3 regions of the Pseudomonas sp. MF09150 genome follow, and region 1 is predicted to be linked to each of the others. Evidence: riboswitches for the same ligand, from Rfam matches in the RefSeq annotation. Region 1 holds a riboswitch; each other region holds the start of a gene.
What was found. Region 1 has a riboswitch for cobalamin ahead of cobW (cobalamin biosynthesis protein CobW). Riboswitches for the same ligand answer to the same signal wherever they lie in the genome.
Positions count from the first base shown of each region.

Region 2: it holds a riboswitch for cobalamin, as region 1 does, so the genes downstream of both, AC19YX_RS22780 (class I SAM-dependent methyltransferase) here and cobW (cobalamin biosynthesis protein CobW) in region 1, are expected to answer to the same signal.
Region 3: it holds a riboswitch for cobalamin, as region 1 does, so the genes downstream of both, AC19YX_RS23525 (TonB-dependent receptor) here and cobW (cobalamin biosynthesis protein CobW) in region 1, are expected to answer to the same signal.

Region 1 covers NZ_JCBCUS010000006.1:71,427-76,717, forward strand. The annotation lists gene cobM (precorrin-4 C(11)-methyltransferase) at 1-140, opposite strand, end outside; gene AC19YX_RS21750 (cobalamin biosynthesis protein) at 222-635, opposite strand; gene AC19YX_RS21755 (CbtA family protein) at 632-1,333, opposite strand; gene AC19YX_RS21760 (CbtB domain-containing protein) at 1,345-1,533, opposite strand; cobalamin riboswitch at 1,631-1,857, opposite strand; cobalamin riboswitch at 1,987-2,198, shown strand; gene cobW (cobalamin biosynthesis protein CobW) at 2,295-3,368, shown strand; gene cobN (cobaltochelatase subunit CobN) at 3,372-5,291, shown strand, end outside.
Region 2 covers NZ_JCBCUS010000006.1:320,233-325,523, forward strand. The annotation lists gene AC19YX_RS22775 (TonB-dependent receptor) at 46-2,166, opposite strand; gene AC19YX_RS22780 (class I SAM-dependent methyltransferase) at 2,202-2,975, opposite strand; cobalamin riboswitch at 3,085-3,286, opposite strand; gene AC19YX_RS22785 (NADP-dependent oxidoreductase) at 3,344-4,339, opposite strand; gene AC19YX_RS22790 (SDR family NAD(P)-dependent oxidoreductase) at 4,426-5,214, opposite strand.
Region 3 covers NZ_JCBCUS010000006.1:498,457-503,747, reverse strand. The annotation lists gene AC19YX_RS23540 (DUF2625 domain-containing protein) at 187-837, shown strand; gene AC19YX_RS23535 (DUF1543 domain-containing protein) at 861-1,358, opposite strand; gene AC19YX_RS23530 (hypothetical protein) at 1,627-2,700, shown strand; cobalamin riboswitch at 2,806-3,010, shown strand; gene AC19YX_RS23525 (TonB-dependent receptor) at 3,119-5,272, shown strand.

The DNA of each region.
Region 1 (5,291 bases):
GCGCTATGCCCCGCCAGCACCGCCTCGGGCACCAGGGAGCCGGCGTAGACAATCACCGGGCAGCGATGGATCAGCCGCTGGCCCTTGACGGTGATCAGCTCCGGGTCGCCGGGGCCGGCGCCGATAAAAAAGACGGTCATGGCTGTTTCCTGTGAAAAAAGGGTCAAGGCAAGCTTGTAGATGAAGATTGCTCATGATCAACGCGGGGGATTATCGGGGTTTTAGCCGCAGCAGGCCATGGCCAGGGTCGCCTGGGCGTACTTTTGGCGGCGGATCAGCAGTTTCGCCGGGCTCTGCGCCAGGCGTTCGGCCAGGGCCAGGGCGGCGCTTTCGGCCACGCCATAGCAGCCGGTGCGTTCGTAGGCGATTTCCGAGCGGTGGCTCAGTTGCAGCGCATAGGGCGTGAGCTGCGAGCTGCTGAAACAGGTCAGGGGCAGGGCTAACTGCTCGGCCAGTTGCAGCAGGCCGGGCTCTTCGCGTTTCAGGTCGATACTGGCCAGGCCCCGGACTTGATCCAGCCCGAAGCCATGGGTCTCCAGGACCTGGTCGAGCAATGCGCGCAGCGTGTCCACCGGGCAACCGCGCTGGCAACCCAGGCCGACCACCAGGGCCGGCGCTGCGTGCCGTTCACTCATGCCGCGTAGTGACCCGCGCTTTTACGCCGGAACAACCAGGCGCTGATCACGCCCAGGGCCAGCCAGAACGCGGCATTGGTCAGTTGCGAGGCGATTTTGAACTGCGCTTCCAGGGCCTCCGGAGCCAGCATCGAATGCACTTCCGGCTGTGGCGCGCCAATGATGTGCGGCACGGCAATGATGGCGACACCCAGCACTTTCAGCAGCCAGTGCTGGGCAAACACGATCAGCGCGATACCGACGGCGGTCGAGGCCGCGGTGCCGACCCACCAGATCTGCCGTTGTGCCAGGTCCGCAGCGGCGGTGCCCGGCAGCTCGGGCGGCAGGCCCATGGTTGGCGCCAGGCAGAAGGTGGCGTAACCGGCCAGGCCCCACAGCAGCCCCTGGGACGTGCGATTCGGCGCGCGCAGGGTGTACAGGCCGGCGAGCATCAGGGCGAAGCCGACGGCCACCACCAGGTTACCGCCAGTGGTCGACAGCACGCGCTGCCAGCCATCTTCCGGCTCCCAGGCTTCGGCATCGTGGGTGTGGCCGGCCATGGCGCCTTCGGCGTGTTCATGGACTTCAGTGGCCGGGGCCTTTTCGTAGGTTTCGGCCTGCAAAATCAGCGGGGCGACCCAGAAGCTTTGCAGCAGGGTCAGCAACAGGGCGGCCAGCAGCCCGGTGAAACCTGCGGTTTGCGCAATACGCTTGATCATGTCAGCAGGTCTCAATGGCACGGGAAGGCGGAGCTGTGACGGGTATCGTGGGCAGCGTTGTGCACTGCTTCGATATGGGAGAACCCGGCGAAATACACCAGGCACGCGCCGAGGATCGAGGCACCGATGGCGGCGACCAGGCGTTGGCTCAGGGTGGAGGTGCTGCTGGCGGATTGACTGGTGCTGCTGATGATCGACATGGCGCATCCCTCTGGTTATCAGCGGGTGGATCGAACGCAGCAAAACCCCGCGCGACGGGCGCACAAGGAATTAACAGCGCCCGCCCACCGCGGGTTTGTTATGTGTCTATTGCGGGCCGGTCTCCGGGCTCGCGAAGGGCGGGGCTTGCGCCTGGCCTGCAAGAATCGCCTTCCCATGCCGGATGACCGGCGCAGTGGATCTGATTCTTCGCTCGCTTACCGTTGCGGGGGCAGCACCGGACTGGTCAAGGCCTTGAGTAAGGCACGTGACGCACCGGTTTCCCGTTTCACCCTATGAAGGGCACCCGTAACAAGGTGTGTAGGAGAGCATGGGCGGGGGAGGGCCGTCAATTGCCACTCTTTCGCAATGGCGCCGGGACCGGGCAATGAATTTTCCCCGCGCCGGCACCGAGGCTGGCCGACAATGCGCATTGACCGGCCCCTGCGCTCTGCGTAGCCTTGCGCACTCGAGGTTCTTCGGCGCAGTCGGCCGAAGCTAAGAAGGGAACGCGGTCCAAGCCGCGGCTGCCCCCGCAACTGTAAAGGGTCATGGTTGATGCACAGCCACTGCACGCGCTTCAAGGCGTTGGCGGGAAGGCGCGTCAATCGTCGGTTACCACCGGCACACCCTCAGCCAGGAGACCTGCCTCGTGACGAATTCTCACTACAACCGGGCGGGGTGATCCGGTGGCGAACTCTTCCGCGCAGCCATTGCCGCGGTTTTCGTCCCGTATGCCCGCCACCTTGCCAAAGGGCATCCGATGAAAACACTGGCCAAACTTCCCGTCACCATCGTCACCGGCTTCCTTGGCTCGGGCAAAACCACCTTGCTGCGGCACATGCTCGACAACGCCCAGGGGCGCCGGATCGCAGTGATCGTCAACGAATTTGGCGAACTGGGCATCGACGGTGAAATCCTCAAGCAATGCTCCATCGGCTGCACTGAAGAAGAAGCCAGCGGCCGGGTCTACGAGCTGGCCAACGGCTGCCTGTGCTGCACCGTGCAGGAAGAATTCTTCCCGGTGATGCGCGAATTGGTAGCCCGGCGCGGCGACCTTGACCACATCCTGATCGAAACCTCGGGCCTGGCTCTGCCAAAACCCCTGGTCCAGGCCTTCCAGTGGCCGGAAATCCGCAGCGCCTGCACCGTCGACGCGGTAATCACCGTGGTCGACAGCCCGGCCGTGGCCGCCGGCACCTTCGCCGCCTTCCCGGACCAGGTCGATGCCCAGCGCAAGCTTGACCCCAACCTGGACCACGAATCGCCGCTGCACGAGCTGTTCGCCGACCAACTGGCCAGCGCCGACCTGGTGATTCTCAACAAGGCTGACCTGATCAGCGCCGAAGACCTGGCAAAAGTACGCCTGGAAGTGGCTGAAGAACTGCCGCCAGCGGTCAAGGTCATCGAAGCCAGCAGCGGTCGCCTGCCGCTGGACGTGTTGCTGGGCCTGGGTGCTGGCTCCGAAGAACACATCGACAGCCGTCACAGCCACCACGACCATCACCATGACGGCGACGATGCCGATCATGACGACCACGATCACGACGCTTTCGATTCGATCTCCATCGAACTGCCGCAAGCCGAGGAAAGCCTGCTGCTCGATGCCCTGACCCAACTGGTGGTCAAGCACGGGATCCTGCGGGTCAAGGGGTTTGCCGCCATCCCCAACAAGCCGATGCGCTTGCTGATCCAGGGCGTGGGCACCCGTTTCGACAAGCACTTCGACCGCCAGTGGGGCGCCGACGAGGCCCGGACCACGCGCCTGGTGCTGATCGGCCAAGAGCTGGACGCCGAGCAACTCGAAGCGCAACTGCGCGCCGCCCTCAGCGTTTAACCCATGCACCTGCTCAGGACCCAGCCCGGCGGTTTCGTGTCGGATGACAACATTGCCGACCTTGGACAAACCCCCGCCGAGCTGGTGATCCTGTGCAGCGGCGACTCCAGCCTGGCGCTGCTGGCGGAAGCGGCCCAGCAGTTGCCGGACGACTTCCCGAGCTTTCGCCTGGCCAACCCGATGCAGGTGCAGAACCACGCCTCGGTCGACCTGTATGTCGACCAGGTGCTGCGTCACGCCAAGGTGATCCTGATTTCCCTGCACGGCGGCATCGGCTACTGGCGCTACGGCGTCGAACGCCTGGTGCAACTGGCCGAGCGCGGGGTGCAGCTGATTCTGGTGCCGGGGGATGACCGCCCGGACCCGGAGCTCAGCGACCTGAGCACGGTGCCGGCCGCCGCGCGCGATCGGCTGTGGCACTTCTTGCGCCAGGGCGGGCGCGACAACGCCCTGAATCTGTACCGTTGCCTGGCCGCCAGCCTGCTGGGCCGCGACTATGCCTGGGCCGAGCCGCAGACCCTGCCGCGCACGGCGATTTACCACCCCCATAAAAGCGCCGCGACCCTGAGCGATTGGCAGGCCGACTGGCACGCCGGACAGCCGGTGGCGGCGGTGCTGTTTTACCGCTCCCATCTGCAGGCGGCCAATACCGGGTTTATCGATGTGTTTTGCCAGCGTTTGCAGGCGGCCGGGCTCAACCCGTTGCCGATTGCCCTGGCCAGTCTCAAGGAGCCCGGCTGCCTGACGGTGGTCGAAGACTTGCTGGATGAAGTCGAGGCCGGGGTGATTCTGAACACCACCGGCTTTGCCCAGTCCAGCCCCGAGGCCCCGCATCTGCGGCCATTTCGGCGCAATATCCCGGTGATCCAGGCCATCTGCGCCCAGGACAACGAACCCGGCTGGCGCGCCAGCGAACAAGGCCTGGGCCCGCGCGACCTGGCGATGCACATCGCTTTGCCCGAGCTGGACGGGCGCATCATCAGCCGGCCCATCAGCTTCAAGGACCTGGCCTGGCGCAGCGAGCGCAGCCAGTCGGACGTGGTCTGCTACCGGGCCCAGCCCGAGCGCATGGATTTCGTCGCCGAACTGGCGCGGCGCTGGATCGAATTGGCCCGGGTGCCCAACGGGCAAAAGCGCATCGCGCTGATCCTGGCCAACTACCCGACCCGCGACGGGCGCATCGGCAATGGTGTCGGCCTGGATACTCCGGCGGCGGCGCTGAATATCCTGCGCGCCTTGCAGGCCGAGGGCTACCCGCTGAGCACCGAGCTACCGGCCAGCGGCACGGCGTTGATCCAGCAATTGCTCGGTGGCGTCAGCAATGACCTCGACAGCATCGACCTGCGGCCCTGCGCGCAAAGCCTGGCGCTGGACGACTACCGGCTGATGTTCAACGCCTTGCCCGAGGCCAATCGACAGGCGGTGCAAGCGCGTTGGGGCAGCCCGGAACAGGACCCGATGTTTCGCGGCGGACGGATGATGGTCGCCGGCCTGCGTTTTGGCCTGACCTTTGTCGGTATCCAGCCGGCCCGGGGCTATCAGGTCGACCCCAGCGCGGTCTACCACGACCCGGACCTGGTGCCGCCCCACGGTTACCTGGCGTTCTATTTCTGGCTGCGCCAGGCCTATGGCGCCCACGGACTGATTCACGTCGGCAAGCACGGCAACCTGGAGTGGCTGCCGGGCAAGGGTGTCGGGCTGTCCGAGAGCTGCTGGCCGGATGCATTGCTGGGGCCGCTGCCCAATATCTACCCGTTTATCGTTAATGACCCGGGGGAAGGCGCCCAGGCCAAGCGCCGGACCCAGGCGGTGATCATCGACCACCTGATGCCGCCCCTGACCCGCGCCGAAACCTATGGTCCGCTGCGCGACCTGGAGCTGTTGGCCGACGAGTATTACGAAGCCCAACTGCTGGACCCGCGG
Region 2 (5,291 bases), 250 kb from region 1:
CAGGGCTTGCCAAAAGGCACAACAGCAGTAGCCAGCGCACCCGGCTTAAAACCGGTAGCGCGCGCCGAGGTACAGCTCGCGCCCCGGGTTGCTGTTGCCCAGGCCACCGTTGGAGGCGCGCGGATCGGCCAGCGGTGAGTCATTGCCGGTGGCGATAAACAGGCTGCTGCGGTCGATGTCGAACAGGTTGTTGACCCCGCCGAACAGGCTCAGCTGCTGGCTCAGGGTGTAGTTGCCGCGCAGGTTGAAGACCCAGAACGGCGCCTTGCGGTACACGTAGTTGGCATCCGGGTTCAGCAGCCGCTCTTCGGTGCGGTAGTACACCGGGCCGCGCAGGATCCCGTTCAGCCCCAGGTCCCAGTCACGCTCGCGGCCGTAGGTCAGGCCAAGGCTGGCCTGGTATTGGTACATGCGCTGGATCTGGTCGCGGTGCGGGCCGGTCAGGGTGCTGGCGGCGCCCTTGTCGTCCATGTCGAAGTTCCAGTTGGCGTTGCTGTTGAGGCGCAGGATGCGCTCGTCACCCAGGGCCAATGCGCGGGCCAGGTCGTATTGCCATTGCGCTTCAAGGCCACGGATCACCGCGTCGCCGTCGCCGTTCACGTACTGGCTGACATTGCCGCCCAGGGGGCGGCTGGTGATGCGGTCCTGGATCCGGTTCTGGAACAGCGCCAGGTCGAAAAACTGGTGGCGGCTGGTCAGGGTGATGCCGGTTTCGTATTGCAGGCTGGTCTCGGGCTTGAGGTCGGCATTGCCCAGGGTCTGGCTGCCGCTGGTGGTGGTGAAGTCGGCCGCCAGCTCGCCTGCCAGCGGTGCGCGGAAACCGGTGGAAACCCCGGCCCGCAGCTTGACCCCGGGCATGGCCTCGAAGGCTGCGCCGAGGCTGTAGGTGACCTCATCGAAGCTGCGGGTCTGTTCTTCGAGGGTCGGCATGTAGTCGGTCTTGACCGTGCTCGAGCGGCCATAGCTGTAGCGCGAACCGGCGCGCAGGGTCAGGCGGTCGTCCATCAGGCGCTGGATCAGCTCGGCGTACAGCGCCGCGCTGAGGTCATCGGAGTTGATGTCGTAGGGTGCCACCTGGCTGCTGGTGGAGCCGTTCATGGCCACGCGGAAACGATCATTGCGCAGTGTGCTTTTTTCCAGGTCCAGGCCCAGCAGCAGGTCGGTGCCGGGGCCCAGCAGGAACTGCGGCGTCAGCTTCAGGCCATAGGCGTCCAGGCGGCGCTCGATATGGTCCTTGCTGAACCCGGGGCTGCCGTTGCCCTGGCGCTCCGAACCCCAGTGCAGGTCGTCGACATCGCGCAGGGCGTAGACCTGGGCCGCCCAGTTCAGCCAGTTGGTCGGCTTGGCGGTCCAGTTGGCTTCCAGGGACTGGTTATAGCGGTTGTCGTAGTTGTTGTAGTCCCATTGCGAACCGCGAAAGCCCGCGTCGTAGATACCGTCCGAGCGCAGAGTCAGGTCCAGGCGCTGGTCATCGGACAGGTCATAGCCCAGGGCCAACAACCCGCCCCGACGCTTCCACGAGGTGTTTTCCTGGGTGCCGTCCCGGCTCTGATAGTCACCGCGCCGGCCGCTGTCCAGACCCAGGTAGTAATCCAGCGGCCCGGACACGCCGCTCTGGAACAGGCTGCCCTGGGCCAGGCCCCAGGAGCCGCCCTGCAGGGTCGCGCCACCGCCTTCGGTGTTGCGGCCATTGCGGGTGATGATGTTGATCACGCCACCGATGGCCTGGCTGCCATAGATCACCGAGGCCGGGCCACGGATCACTTCAATGCGCGCGACCTGGGCCGGCGACAGCTTGGAAATATTCGCCGTGCCGGCCCGGCGCCCGTTGACCAGCACCGTTACCTGGCTGCGAAAGTCCCGGCCCTGGCCATCGGTATTGCCGCCACGGATGTTGATCGAGGTCTGGCCCGGGGTCCATTCACTGAAAAAGCCCACCGCGTTTTCCGCCAGCAGGTCGGTCAGGTTGCGCGCCGAGGAGCGTTCGATCTGCTCGCTGTCGATCACCTGCACGGTGCTGGTGGCGTCCTTGAGCGATTCGCCGGCCCGGGGTGCGCTGACCAGGGTCGTGTCCATCTGCAGCACCGACGTTTTGTCGGCGGCCTGGGTGGCGAGGCTGGTGCTCAGCAGCAGGGGCAGGGCGAAGGTGTGGCGCAGGCTAGGCATGGGGGAGGTCCGCAGGCAGGTTCTTATGGGAGAGTTCACGCGTGCCAGAGCAAGCTGGCGGCGCGTTTCGGGGCGCTGGCCAGCCAGCCCCCCGGGGCCGGTTGCAGGTGATCCTGCAAATGCCGTTCAAGCAGCCCCAGCGCCGCGCCATCGAGGGCGCCGAGCTTCTCCCTGAAATGCATCAGGGCTGCTTCGGGGGTGGCGAACAACGTGCTGAACGCCCATTCGGTGAAGTGAATCTCGTCGGGCCGGGCGCTGGCCGGCAGCTCGGCCAGGGTCAGTTGATAGCCCGGGGTCATGTCGCTGCGGTGCAGTTGAGGCGGCAGGAACCCCGAGAGGCAATAGGTGCGCGGGCCCTCCTGGGCCGGCAGGTTCCACACCAGGGTGCCGCTGGCCAGGGGCCGCACCCGCTCGAGAAAGGCCTGGGCCTGGCCGTCGCTGACCGGGATGTTGGCGCAGAGCACGGTCTGTGTCGGCGCCAGGCCCAGGTCGCCGATGTCTTGCCAGAGGCCCGGGTGCAAGCTCAGGCTCACGGCCGGTTCACGGGCCGCCAGGCGCTCGATGCAGCGACCCATATAGGCGTTGGGCTCGACCACGGTCCACTGGCCACTTGGGGCCAGCAGATGCCGCCCAAGGATCCCCGAACCGGCGCCGATATCCAGCAGTTGTCGCTGCGGGCCGAGCAGTTGCAGCAGGCAGCCACCGACACGTTCGACATAGTTGGAGGCGGCCAGATGCTCGGCATAAAACGCCGCTTCGTGGTCGGGCCAGACAAAGGGAGCAGGGCGAGGCGAGGTGCAAAGCGTCATCGGAAAGCGCCGGGTTGAGCCAGGTCGGGCCACCCGCGGGAGCTGAAGCAGAAAGTGGCGGGCAGGAGACAGCATGCGCACGCCAAGGCCTGCACCCGCCCACCGCGGATTGCCATGTTGGGATCAGGCCGGTCTCCGGGCTCGCGAGGGGCATGAAACATTCGCCTTCCCATGCCCAGGCACAGTGGATGTGTGAATGTTTCGCTCGCATACCGTTGCGGGGGCAGCGCCGGACTCGCCCAAAGGGCCTACCGGCTTCCCGTTTCACCCGCAGCACGACGGCTGCGGACACCTGAAACTGGCGCGCATCTGACCATTGAGGGACGGCAGCGTCAAGCGCCTAAGCCGCAAGCTTGTGGCTTGCAGCTTCAGAGCTTGATGACCACCTTGCCTTTGGCGCGCCCCTGTGTGACGTACTTCAGGGCCTCGGCGGTGGAGGCCAGCGGGTAGCTGCGATCGATCACCGGCTGGATCGCACCGGCCTCGATCAGTCGGCTCAGTTCACCCAGTTGTTCGCCGCTGGCGCGCATGAACACGAAACGGTAGTGCACACCCGCCTGGCGTGCCTTGCGGCGGATGCCATGACTGAGCAGGCCCATGACCTGCTTCAGCCCCCAGGACAGACGCTGCTCCCGGGCAAAGTCGGCGGTGGGCGGGCCGGAAATCGACACCAGCAGGCCGCCGGGCTTGAGCACCTTGAGCGAACGCGCCAGGGTCGCGCTGTCCAGGCTGTTGAGCACCAGGTCGTAGCCGTGCAACAGGCTGTCGAAGGATTGGCGCGTGTAGTCGATGACCAGGTCCGCCCCCAGGGCCTTCACCCACTCGACATTGGCGCTGCTGGTGGTCGTCGCGACGAAGGCCCCCAGGTGCTTGGCGAGCTGGATGGCGAAGGTCCCCACACCGCCGGAGCCGGCGTGGATCAGTACCTTTTGCCCCGGCTTGAGCTGGGCGGTTTCCACCAGCACCTGCCAGGCCGTCAGGCCGACCAGGGGAACGGATGCGGCGTGCTCCATGTCGAGGTTGGACGGCTTCAGCGCCAGGGCCTCCTCGGCCACGGCAATCCGCTCGGCGAAGGTGCCGATACGTGCCTGGGGAGGGCGCCCGTAGACCTCGTCCCCCGGCTTGAAGCGCCGGACCTCAGTGCCCACCCGCAGCACCACGCCGGCAAGGTCATTGCCCAAAACCAGGGGCAGGTGGTACGGCAGGATCAATTTGAATTCGCCTTTGGCGATCTTGGCATCCAGCAGGTTGACGCTGCTGGCATGCACCTGGACCAGGACCTCGTGGGCTTGCACCTGCGGCTCGGGCACCTGGCCCAGCCGCCCGGTGTCCTGGCCGTAACGCTCGATAAAAAATGCTTGCATACACAGTCTCTCCAGTGAGCAATGCCCGACGCTGGCGCGCGGATCGGCGTCAGCGGATGGTCGGGCATGCTCAGGTGGGCGCGGGCTCAGGACGCGCTGCGATAGCGCTCGGCGGCGCGGCTCTGGCGGATGTCGGTCAGCAGCACCTGGCGCGCGGCCTGCAGGTTGTCCCAGCGCGACACTTCATGCAGTGGCGGGATGGTCACCGGTTCGCGGCGATCGAAGCCGACCAGGGCCGCATCCACCAGTTCATCGACGTCCATGACCTCGGGCAGGGTGTTGATATCGATGCCGGAGCGTTCCCAGATCTCGGTGCGCGTGGCGGCAGGCAACACGGCCTGGATATAGACCCCCTTGGGGGCCAGTTCCAGGGTCAGCCCCTGGGACAGGAACAGCACGAAGGCCTTGGTCGCGCCGTAGACCGTCATCCCCAGTTCCGGCGCCAGGCCGACCACCGAGCCAATATTGACGATGGCGCCGTCACCGGCCTCTGCCAGGCGCGGGGCGATCGCGCTGGCCAGCCGCACCAGGGCGGTGGTGTTCAGGGTCACGATCTGCGCCACCGCGTCCGGGGTCTGGTCGATAAAACTGCCGGACTGCGCGGCCCCGGCGTTGTTGATCAGAATGCCGATTTTGCGGTCATCGCGCAGGCGCGCCTCGACCTTGATCAGGTCGCTGGTCTGGGTCAGGTCGGCCTGCAACACATCGACGGCGATCCCGTGTTCGCGCCGCAGGCGGCTGGCGAGGGTTTCCAGGCGCGCCTGGTCGCGGGCCACCAGCACCAGGTCGTGGCCGCGACGGGCAAAACGCTCGGCGTAGGTGGCGCCGATGCCGGAGGACGCGCCAGTAATCAGAACAGTCGAAAGAGTGGTCATGGAAATGCTCTCTGGATCAAAAAGGGGGGCAAGCCGTAAGGCGCGAAATGCCGCGCCGGACTTTATGATGATGATCA
Region 3 (5,291 bases), 430 kb from region 1:
TTTCATCAGCCTCCAAAAATATCCAATCCTCCACATTCACCCTGTAGCCCTGTAGCCCTGTAGCCCTGTAGCCGCTGCCGAGCTTTCGCGGTGTTGCGAACGCAGGCCAGAGCCTTCGGCAGCGGCTACGCGCCTGATATGATCAGCGCCCCCTGGCGAGTGCCTGCTGCAAAAAAGGATTTTGACGTGCCAACCCTCGATCAACTGCTCAACCTCACCGACCCGGCACTGCCCTTGATCGAGGCGTGGATCGCCCGCTCCCCTCATCGCTGCGAATGGCTGGCGCCGGCGCCGGATCGCGAGGCCATCCTGCTGGCACTCGGCGTGAGCACCCGCTCGGTGCTCGGGGCCATGGCTTACGAAAGCGGTGGGCTGTTGATCGATGACGGCTGGCTGCGACTGCTGGGGTCGGGCCATCCACAGCTGCCACGCAACCTGCGGGACTGGAACCAGGACCGCATTCAGGGGGCGATGCTGGTCGCCGACGATGCCGTGGGCGGCTTCTTCGCCATCAACGGCGGCAGCCTCGGCGACGATACCGGGGCCCTGTACTACTGGGCCCCGGACACCCTGCGCTGGGAAGCCCTGGAAATCGGTTACTCGGACTTCGTCGAATGGGCCCTGAGCGAACGCCTCGGGCAGTTCTACCAGGACCTGCGCTGGGACGGCTGGCAGCGTGAACTGCCGCAGCTTGGGGCAGACCAGTGCATGAGCTTCTACCCGTTCCTGTGGACCGCCGAAGGCAGCATCAACAGCAGCAGTCGGCGCGCCGTGCCGCTGGAAGAACACTACCGGCTGAACCTGGAACTGGCGCAAAAGCTCGACGCTCCGGCCTGAGATCCAGCGTCAGCCACCGGGGCTCAGCGGGGAATCACGATGTAGTCGTTGCGCTGGACCACCCCGCGATGCTCGCCCTCCACCAGGTGGATATAGCGCCCGTCCACGGCGTCGATCGGCAGGCAATCGTCTACGTCCATCAGCGCGTCGGTATGGGCCTTGCTCCAGTGGCTGAGCATCTGCCGCTTGCCCTTGGCCTTGGCTTCAGCCTTGTCATGGGCCACCACCAGCAGGTAGTGGTGGGCCTCGCCGAAGGCCTGGGCCTCATAGCCGCCGAGGTTGATGAAATACAGGCGCGGGGCCCCGGGCAGAGGCGCCAGCGGGCTCAACTGCACCTTCCACCCTTCCACGCCATCGACCTGCATCCACGAATCGACATGCAGCCCCGCCGGGCTGCCAAACCAGCCTTCGCGCAGTTGCGGGTAGGCCGCTTCCAGGCTGTCGGCGATGGCGAACACCACGTCGTGGACCTCAATCTTGGCCCTGGGGTGTTTGCCCCCCAGCATCACTACAAAAAGCATTCTGTTCCTTGGTTACCTGCCGCCGGCGGCAGCGATTTCAGGGTGATGGTCCCGGTCGGGGCTCATCAGGCAAGCGCCATATTCTTCACCATGTTGCGTCTGATTGCTGAGGTTTTACTGCGCCCGGGACACTCCCGCGCGGCTTGCAGCACATTGCAGCTAAAGGCCAATCGCCAGCAGCCGATAGCCACACAGGCCATGCCATTCGCTGGCAAGGATTGCGGCGTGGGGCACGACGGCCCCGCCATTGGACAACCAGGAGATGGTCTTGAAGCACACATTCAACGCGCTCGCGCTGGCGGCGGCGCTGGTCTCGCCGACGCTGCTGGCGGCCCCGGGCTTTACCGTGCATGACGTTGCACTCGGCATGCCCTATGACGAAGTCAATCTGCTGCTTCAGGAAACCTGCCCCCGGGGCTGCATGACCTACACCGGCTCCGGCCCGGCGGGCATCCATTCGCTGACGGTGTTCCTGCGCTACCAGACCATCTACTTCAGCAACACCCGGCGCACCGAGGTCAACCGCGACAAGCCCTATGAATCGGCGACCTACACCTTCGGCCCCGATCACAGGGTCATTGCCCTGGAAGCCGAGGTAAAAGGCTCGCTCACCGCCGGCAAAAAGCTCGCCGACGAGGCCCTGGCCCGTTATTCAGGCCCGTTGCAGGCGTTCACCCAGACCAACAAGGTCGCGGTACATGCCCAGGCATCGCTGGATCACCTGTCCTACCTGTATGCGCCGAATATGACCGGCAAGCAGTTCGAGCTGAGCGTGATCGAGCCTGCGCCCTCGCGCATGGCGGTGACCCGGGTCAATTACTGGGACTTCGACGCCGTGCGCGCCCTCGAAGCCGCCAAGCCCGCCGACTTCATGACCGTGCGCGGCCCTGCCGGCCTGGGCCTGGTGCCCCGCGAAGCCAACGCCGCGGAAGCGGCCAAGGCCCGTCGTTACCCGGCACTGGAGATCGGCACCCAGACCCAGGCCGTCAACGGCAACGACAAGGTGCAGGTGATTGCCGAACAGCATGACGGCAATAAAAACCCGCCCAGCCAATTGCTGGTCAACGGTGCCCTGATCCAGAAGTCGGCCCTGCTCAGCGACGGCATGTCGTTCGAAGCTGTGCAGCACCTGGGGGATGGGCTGTTTCTGGTGAGTGCCGCGTGGGCCGGCAATGGCTGCAGTGCCCAAGAGCAAATATTGCTCAAAGTGGTCAACGGCAAGGGGCATCTGTCCGAACCCTTTGGCCGCTGCGAACCGCAGATCACCCAGCATGCCGGCACCACCTACTTCAACTTCGCCGAAACCGAATACGAGCCGCAGCAGACCCTGGCCACCCCCTGAAGCATCCCCCGCCTATCGCGTAGCCGCTGCCGAGGACCGGCGGCGGCACAGACTGTTTTCCCCTGTAGCAGCTTTGCGCATTGACGAAGAAATTCATCAATGGTCATATGCGCGCCAGTTTCAGGTGTCCCATGCCGCCGTGCATGGGATTAAACGGGAAGCCGGTGCGTCACTTCGGTGATCAGTCCGGCGCTGCCCCCGCAACGGTAAGCGAGCGAAGCATTCGACAGACCACTGTGCTCCGGCATGGGAAGGTGAATGCTTCATGACCCTCGCGAGCCCGGAGACCGGCCTGCAACTTCGTTTGGCAACCCCGCGGTGGGCGGGCGCAGTCCGGTTTGCGTGGGCGCGTGCGCCTGCGATTCCTTATGCGTTGTTCCCTCCGGGTTTCATTCTTTCCTGACTCAGTTGGAATAGCATGTCCCGCAATCCCCTGCTCCAAAGCCTCGCAAGCCGATCCCTGCCGATCACCTTTGTCCCCTGCATGGCCTTTTCATCCCTGACCTTTGCCGAAACCGACCACCGTGCGCTCGCCTTGCCGGCGACCCTGGTCAGCGAAGTCGCCAAGGGCGATGACACTTCCCTCAGCACACCGCTGCCCGCCGGCTCACGGCTCAACCTGAGCGCCCTGGAAAACCCCGCCAGCACCAGCAGCATCGGCCAGGACGCCATCGACAACCGCAATAACCTCACGGTGCAGGACGCGGTGACCCGCTCCCCGGGCATCACCAGCATCGCCGCCCCGGGCAACGGCAACACCGCGTTGGCGGCGCGGGGCTTTACCGGGCACAGCTCGGTCATGACCCTGTTCGACGGTGCCCGCCTGTACACCGGTGCCGGCAGCCTGACGTTTCCGGTCGACCCGTGGATGGTTGAACGCATCGACGTGATCCGTGGCCCGGCCTCGGTGCTCTATGGCGAAGGCGCCACCGGGGCGGTGGTCAATGTGATCTCGAAGAAGCCCTTCGAAGGTGAAGTGCGCAACCGCCTGCGCCTGGGTTATGGCTCCAACGACCGCCAGCAGCTGGGCCTGGACAGCGGCGGCTCCCTCAGCGACACCCTGAGCTATCGCCTGACCCTGAACCAGCAGCAAAGCAACGGCTGGGTCGACCACGGCGACTCGCGCAGCCTGGCCCTCAGTGCGGCCCTGCGCTGGCAGGCCAACGATGACCTGAGCTTCACCTTCGCCCATGAGCGTGGCGACAGCGAACCGAGCAGTTACTTCGGCACGCCCCTGCTCGACGGGCACTACCGCGACAGCCTGCGCGACAAGAACTACAACCTGCGCAACGCCGTGCAGCGATACAACGACGAATGGACCCGACTCAATACCGACTGGAACCTGAGCGACAGCCTCAGCGCCAGCAACCAGCTGTATTACATCAAGAGCCGACGCCATTGGCGCAACGCCGAAACCTACAGCTGGGACAGCCCCCGCCAGCAACTGCTGCGCAACAGCTACCTGGAGATCAAGCACGACCAGGAGCAGATGGGCGACCGTCAGAGCTTCACCTTCAACCATTCGCTGTTCGGCCTGGACAGCCGCACGGTGGTCGGTACCGAGTACAACAAAATCAGGTTCGCCGTGGGCAACAACTCGCCCTATACCGATGTCGGCGGCGACTACATCGACCCTTGGCAGCCGGCAGCGGGTTACTTCCAGAGTCGCTCGGCATTTTCGCCCCAGACCGCCAGCAGCACCCACACCTTTGCCCTGTTTGCCGAGAACCGCTTGCAGCTGTCCGAGCGCTGGTCCCTGGTGACCGGCGTGCGCCGCGACCAGAACCACATCGAGCGCGACGACCAGCGTGCCGGCAGCCGCAGCGACCGCAGCCTCACGGGCGGCAACTGGCGCGCCGGGCTGGTGTTCGCGGTCACCGACCAACTGTCGCTGTACGGCCAGTACTCGACCAGCGAGGACGGGGTCAACAACCTCATCAGCCTGAACCCGAGCCAGCAGCAGATGGACCTGACCGAGGCCCGGCAGACCGAGTTCGGCCTCAAGCAACAGTTCTGGGACGGGCGCGGTGAATGGACCCTGGCGGCCTACCATATCGTCAAGAAAAAACTGCTCAGCAGCGACCCAATCACGCGCCTGGCGCAACAGGTCGGCCAGCAGTCCGCCGACGGCCTGGAGGCATCCCTGGAGCTGGCCCTGGCCCACGACTGGCAGGTCTCGGCCAATGCCGCGCTGGTGCGGGCCGAATACGACGACTTCGATGAAGTGGTGTCGGGCCAGGTGGTCTCGCGCGCCGGCAATCGCCCGAGCAACGTGCCGCGCCGCAGCGCCAACCTGTGGTTGAACAAGGCCCTGAGCCAGGAGCTGACAGCCGGCATGGGCGTGCGTTATGTCGACGCGCGTTATGCCAATACGGCCAACACCACCCAGGTTCCGGGCTACACGGTGCTCGACGCCAACCTCGGCTGGCAACTGCAACGGGATGTGCGCCTGGGCCTGCAGCTCAACAACCTGCTCGACCGGCGCTACGCCGTGGCCCAGCAGAATAATGGCCAGCAATGGCTGATGGGTGAGCCGCGCTCGTTTTTCGTCACCGCCGACTACAGCTTCTAAGTGCCGGTCACGCTGTAGC